2 regions of the Cytobacillus sp. Bac17 genome follow, and region 1 is predicted to be linked to the other one. Evidence: riboswitches for the same ligand, from Rfam matches in the RefSeq annotation. Region 1 holds a riboswitch; the other holds the start of a gene.
What was found. Region 1 has a riboswitch for thiamine pyrophosphate ahead of tenA (thiaminase II). Riboswitches for the same ligand answer to the same signal wherever they lie in the genome.
Positions count from the first base shown of each region.

Region 2: another riboswitch for thiamine pyrophosphate. It lies ahead of thiT (energy-coupled thiamine transporter ThiT); the one in region 1 lies ahead of tenA (thiaminase II).

Region 1 is NZ_JALJRC010000016.1:69,581-72,991, reverse strand. Features, by position in the region: gene NR125_RS17980 (DUF1287 domain-containing protein) at 1-325, shown strand, start outside; gene tenA (thiaminase II) at 688-1,377, opposite strand; TPP riboswitch at 1,437-1,538, opposite strand; gene thiW (energy coupling factor transporter S component ThiW) at 1,688-2,176, opposite strand; TPP riboswitch at 2,289-2,405, opposite strand; gene NR125_RS17965 (alpha-hydroxy-acid oxidizing protein) at 2,534-3,411, opposite strand, start outside.
Region 2 is NZ_JALJRC010000017.1:45,198-48,608, forward strand. Features, by position in the region: gene qoxD (cytochrome aa3 quinol oxidase subunit IV) at 1-155, shown strand, start outside; gene NR125_RS18420 (hypothetical protein) at 231-470, opposite strand; gene NR125_RS18425 (hypothetical protein) at 590-859, opposite strand; gene thiT (energy-coupled thiamine transporter ThiT) at 959-1,558, opposite strand; TPP riboswitch at 1,625-1,727, opposite strand; gene NR125_RS18435 (MATE family efflux transporter) at 1,779-3,119, opposite strand; gene NR125_RS18440 (AAA family ATPase) at 3,405-3,411, shown strand, end outside.

The sequences.
Region 1 (3,411 bases):
GGGCAATCCGGATCCAAACATTGATTTCAGGAGGGTGCCAAACCAGAATGTCTTTTTTAGCCGCTTCGCAAAGTCATTAACAACAGAACTGATTCCAGGAGATATTAAGAACCTTCAGCAATGGCAGCCGGGTGACATTGTGGTTTTCCTTTCTCCTAAATTCGACCATGTTGCCATCATATCTGACAAACGGACGAAAGATGGCATTCCATATGTCATACATAACTCCACACCATTTGCAGCAGAAGTAAAACTCTCTTCTTTTAAGACTCCTATTACCGCTCATTACAGATGGGATTTTGAAAAAACGCCTGCACTGCCATAAAGCAGATGCAGGCGTTTTTCTTATTAAATACGAAAGTATAAAATTTTGAACTTCGATAACTGTCTAGCGCAAGCAGCCCCCCCCCTTGAGGTCACAAGCTTGTCTAGCTCCGGCTCCTAGGAACCCGGGGCCATAAGGAACCGTCTTATCCCTGAGGCCCGCAGGACAAGGAAGGCTTCGGCAGCATAATCATCGCACGACCAAAAGCGGCAGATTATGGGAGGATGTGGGTCATGCAGACGTTGCCACAGGACAAGGAAAGCTACGGCAGCGATACATCGCACGACCGAAAGCGGTAGCTTTTGGGAGGACGTTGCGCTCTTAGCCTGCGTTCCTTTTTGAGCGAGGCGCTTGCGCTTTTCTTATCTTACTGCTGCAGGATTGCCTGCCGGCCACTCTTCGCAGGTGTAAGCCATCTCCCAGAAGCCAAGCTCCAGCTGGCAGCTTTTTCGGAAAGCATCCTTCATTCGCTGCCTTTCTTCCGGTGATGCCGCATCAGCAAGCTCATCCAAACGGTTTCTCATATTCATGGTCACAGCTTCGACCCTTAAATTTGCGTAAAAAGAGATCCATGGATAAAACGGATGGTTCTCATCTGGCTCATATTGCTTCATGAGTTCAAGCCCAATCTCCCAATAAGTCCATGGACAAGGCAATAATGCAGCAAGGATTTCACCCATGCCGCCTGTGTGGGCATGATACATCATATGCTTAACATAATGATCAGCTGTTGGAGGGAGCGGATAGCCCTGCAATGCTTCGTAATCCACGCCAATCTGCTGGCAAAAATTATGGTGGGGATGTACTTCGCTGTTCAATACAAATTCTATTTGCTGATTAAAATATGCAATATCCTTACGCTCTGCTGACTTTGAAATGGCAATCCCATAAATATGCATGAACGCATTCAGATACTCAAAGTCCGCTTTAATGTAATGGGCCAGTGCCTCTTTCGGCACGTCCCCTCTCCCGATCCCCTGGACAAATGGGTGCTCAAATATCAGCTGAAACAAATCTTCATTTTCCTTGCGCAGAATCTCTGAAAAAGTCATAAAAAATAGCCTCCTTATTAATTACAGAAGCTGCCGGGGAAAAAGCATGAGGATATAAAACGAGGTCCTCACTGCTTCCCTGCGCTGGCATTATCCAGATCAGGTTCCAAGGGACAAAGGAAAAGCTCCTTATCTCAGCCGTAGCGCCCCTAGCAGTTTTCTAACATTTTAATTGTTTTTTACCGACTTTCTAACTTGACGTTTTTCTCTCATAAATTTGGGATTTCGCTTATAACTCTTGAAAATCGCTCATTAAGTCAGATTTCTTTACTATGCTGCTTACTCATCTAGCTTCGCCAGCTCAAAATCATCACATATTCTGAACCAGATTCTTCTCTTTAACCTTTGCCAAAACCATCCAGCCTATGGCCGCACCGGCAATACTGCTGACCAGGAATGGCGGCACAAAGAAGAATGCCCCAGCTGCGCTTCCCATGAGAACCTTTGCAAAAGGGACTGCAAACAATGCACCGATTATGCCGGTACCTACCACTTCTCCTACAGCAGCCCATATTTTCCGGCCGAACTTCAAATAAAGCACACCTGCCAAAAACGCTCCGATCATGCCGCCTGGAAACGCAAGCAGCGTCCCGAATCCAAGCAAATTACGAAGCAGGCCAATCATAAATGCCACAGCTGCTGCAGGCAGGGGGCCAAGCGTCACCGCTGCCAATACATTCACCGCATGCTGCACCGGATAGGCCTTGGCTATGCCTGCCGGAAACCAGAGCAAATGGGATCCCAGTGTCCCAATTGCTACAAATAAAGCCATCGTAGTTAACAATCGGGTTCTGTTCATCTAAACCTCCTTTCTAAAGGGCCGCCTGATTGCTTATCAGGATGGGAAGTATGTATACAAAAAAGCCAGATTCCCATAAGGACCTGGCTTGGTTTAAGTATATGAATTGACATATAGTCAAATCCTACTTCCCTCCGCTGGCATTAACCAGATCAGGTCCATAAGAGTCAGAAAGCTATAACGCGCTTTCCTCTCAGCCCACACATTCGGGGCACCCCTAGTAGCTGCATAGATATTTAGTTTGATAAGCTATCTCAAGCTTAACAAATTATTCCGGCACTGTCATCAATCTTTTTGCTTATATACTTTTCTTGGTGCAATCAATGTATTAAGCGCTCTTCGATTTCTGCTGAGAAACTATCGAAGTAGCTTCAGACTTGCCATTTCCTTTAGACTCCCGACTCCTGCCAGAGAAAGTGACACTTTTGTTTCTTCAATAAAGTTGGCAAGTACTTTTTCAACTCCATTCTGCCCGCCAATGGCCAAACCGTACACATACGGCCTTCCCAGGCAAACTGCGTCGGCTCCTAATGCCAGTGCTTTGACCACATCGGAACCGCGGCGAATGCCGCTGTCAAACAATACTGGAATTCTTCCTTTGACTTCCTTCACAACCGGTCCAAGCGCATCAATCGCCGCAATCACTCCATCAAGCTGCCTGCCGCCATGATTGGAGACTATGATTCCGTCTATCCCTTTTTCAACGGCCAGCCTGGCATCTTCGGGATGGAGAATACCCTTTAATAGAATCGGCAGATTTGTTTTCTCTTTTAACCTAGCAATATGCTCCCAGCTCAAGGTTGGATGATGGATATTATCAAGGATTCCCTGAACTACATCACCGTCATGGAGAGTGGCCATAAAGACCGGGTCACTCTCATAGTTTGCTTTTCCATAGCCAAGCTTTAACGGTGAAAAATTGTTTCTTAGATCAGCTTCCCTCCACCCCATCATCACCGTATCTACTGTTAACACAATTGCTTCATAGCCTGATTCCTCCGCCCGGCGCACCATACTGAACGCAGTATCTTCATAATTGGACCAATATAATTGGAACCATTTTGGACTCGTGCCTGTTGCATTTGCGATTTCTTCAATGGAATAACTGGATACCGTGCTCTGGATAAAAGGAATTCCAAACGAAGCTGCCGCCCGGGCAGATGCAAGCTCTCCCTCACTGTGTTCAAGACGCTGCATTCCTATAGGTGCAAGGAATACTGGATAGGGATACGTTT
Region 2 (3,411 bases), on a different contig from region 1:
TTCAGGCAGGCATGCAGCTGTTCATGTTCATGCACTTAAGAGAAGGAGAAGACGGCAAAACGAACTTAGTTAATATGATTTATGCCGTATTTATGGTTATTGTAATTGTAGTAGGTTCTATTTGGGTTCTCACTTCTGGGCACGCGGCTCATTAATTCAAGAAAAGCGGAATCGCCTTGTCCATCCCATGAGCCAGATAATAAAACCGGTCTCCCTTTTGGAGGCCGGTTTTATTTGTATTGTCTGATTCCCTTGCTGCCCTTTGTCATTTCTTCCATCACATTGATAAAAAATCCGAATCCAAAAATTAGCATGGATGATACCATAATGCTTAAACCGATTGATAAAACATACTCACCCGTGAGACCGCTTACAAAAAAGCTTGAAATAAAGACAATTAACCCTAAAAGAATACCGGCCGCAGTAACATTTCTAAAAAAATGCAGCACCTTTTGCTGTTTTAAAGTCATATTTTCATCCCCTTTTATTTAATATTCTAACTATGTTCACAAATTTGTCAAACTTTTTGTCACAAAATTGTCAAATTTATTTATGCAAAAAAAGCTTTGCAAAGGTGCAAAGCAATTTTCTACTGATATAGCTTTTTAATGTTCTCCAAATCTTTCTTTAAATTGCCTATTTCCTGCCTGGTCAGCATTAATGGCATTTGATCGTAAAGTGTAATAATCTGTCCTCCCTCATCCTCTTCATGAAGGGATAAATAGTTATACAAATTTTCACATTGATTTTTGTTAAGGACAGACTGGGTGCTGAAATTTTTAACCTTCTGGATCTCAAAGGCACTGGTTTCTGCATCATATACACCTGTAATAATATTGCCCTGCAATGTGTTTGACAAACAATCACTCCCCTTTTTGAGTAATATACCCATTTTTCAGGAGCAGTTTCCTAAAATAAGAAAAAACCTCTTTGGAAATTTCCAAAGAGGCTGATTATATTAGGAAGCGCGTTTTTGTGATTGAATAACTTCATCCGTTTTTCTTATGATCAATCTTGGAGCTGAAGATATAATTAATACTGCTAAAATCGAGCAGAGAATAGCTGCTCCGAGCATGGTTGCACCGTTTGCCAGGAAGGAAAAGAGAACCGGTGACATCCCTTCCGGCGCATAGCTCCCAAAGAAAAGGACACCTGCTATGTAATGCCAGAAATACCGGGCAAGGCTTCCGGCAAACACAGCTAAAACAACCCAGCCCAATGCCTTTTTCTTGTTTCCGCTGCGCAGCTGATTTTGAATTGGTCGGAAAAACAAACCGGCAAAACCGATACAGGCAAATGCCACAAAGTACTCAATAAATGCCTGAAGCGGAGTCGCAATCCAGGCATCACCCATGGCAATCTGCAATATTCCCCATAATAGACCGGCAATGAAGCTGACTTTAAAGCCCCATCTGAATGCCAAAATGAATATGGGAATCATCGCAGCAGAAATTGAAATGGAAGGCGACAGCTTAATAGATGGAAGGAAATCCAAAATAATAGCAAATGCTGCAAAAAATGAAGCTTCAATCATCGCCGTCAGGCTTAATTTTTTCATAAAAAAATCCCCCTATAATCGTATGACGATACCCCAAGGGAGAACAAGCAGGCAGAAAAACCCCTTCCGCCTTTTATTCCACATTCCTGCGCTAGCATTATCTAACAGGTTCAAAGGGTCAGAACAGCGAACTATTCACTCTCAGCAGAATGCTCCCCTTGTGGCACGTTATTGTATTATCCAATTTTAGTATAAATGAAATAAATGAAAGTGAAAAGGATTATTTTCCCTCTCCAAATATAGCCTGTTTATCCCACTTTCCGATACGGTAATACATAAAGGCGATGACACTGCTTATAGCAAAGCTTATCCCCATGCCTGCAGCAATTCCTTTATCACCCATAAACTTTGAAAATAGGAATGTTAAAGGATAGCGCAGGATCCAGAATGAAATGATATTCAGTATGAGCACTTGAAACATCGCACCGGAAGCTCTTACCACACCATTCAATATAAAATTAATGCCCAGGAGCGGATAAAAAAAGGCAATGATCTTTAAATAGTCAGTGCCATACTGAACTGATTCTTTATCCTGTATAAACAGGCGCACCCCGTGTTCTGCAAATAGGACCGTACCAAAAGCGATGATAAACATGATTCCAAGATTGTAAATGACTCCGTACAAGGCGATTTGATGAACCCGTTCCCATTGATTTCTCCCTATATTTTGACCGGCCATACTGTTGACTGCAGTCCCCAATGCCATCGCAGGAAGCATAATGATGCTGTCAATACGCTGAGCTGCACCAAATCCCGCAACCACGTCATCGCCAAAAGAGGTGACGACAGACATAATAGCCATAACACCAGCCGATATAACGGTCATTTGAAGTCCAGAAGGGATGCCGAGCTTGAAAATTAATGCCGCTTCCTCTTTATGCGGCCAAGAAGGAATAGTGAACGGCGCCAGCTTTTTGCGGAGTATGAATATCATTCCGATCATAAATGCGAACCCCTGTGAAAGGATCGTAGCACAAGCTGCCCCATCAATACCAAGCTGGAATACAGATATAAAAAGAGGGTCCAGGATTGCATTTAATACGACTGCTATCAGGACAAAGTACAGTGGACTCTTGCTGTCTCCGAGCGCCCTGAGTACGGTTCCTATAAAATTGTATCCAAATAAAAACAGAATACCAATGAAGTTAATCTGCAAATAGGATGCTGCACCTTCAGCCATTCCTGCAGGTGTGCCCATTATGGCCAAAATTCTTTCTGCAAACAGGAATCCGGCTATTCCAAGAGCAACTGACATAATTGTCTGAATGACGGTAAAGGCATTCAAATATTGTTTCAGCCCCTCTTCATGATCCCCACCCTTTTGCTGGGATAAAATCGTTAACGCCGCATTGTTTATTCCAATGATAAAAGAAAGAACTGTAAAGATTACAGTGCCGGACACCGCCACAGCTCCCAATGCGTCGGCCCCAAGCAGATTCCCAACCCACAGACTATCAATAAATTGATAGGAAACCTGCAGAAAATTAGTGAGCATGATTGGAGTTGAGAACACCAAGAGCTGTTTGAATATATTTCCTTTTGTAAAATCCTGCTGTGCCATCTTTACACCTTTTTCCCATATTTTTTTCACAGTTTCTATTATTCACTATTTCATATCCAGTTTCCAATTTTATAGTTTTGATTGTTATTATGTTTTATAATTTTATTTGCTTCATCTCTGTCACATTTTTATCATAAATTGATGCACCTGGAATGCTGTTATAGCACAATTCCTCTAATGAGATATTATTTTTCCATAATTTACAACGTTTAAAAAGTGTAAAACCCTGTAATTAACAATTCTTTTTCCTTATAATGTAGGTATGTTTAATGAGGAGGGAAATAGTTGAAAT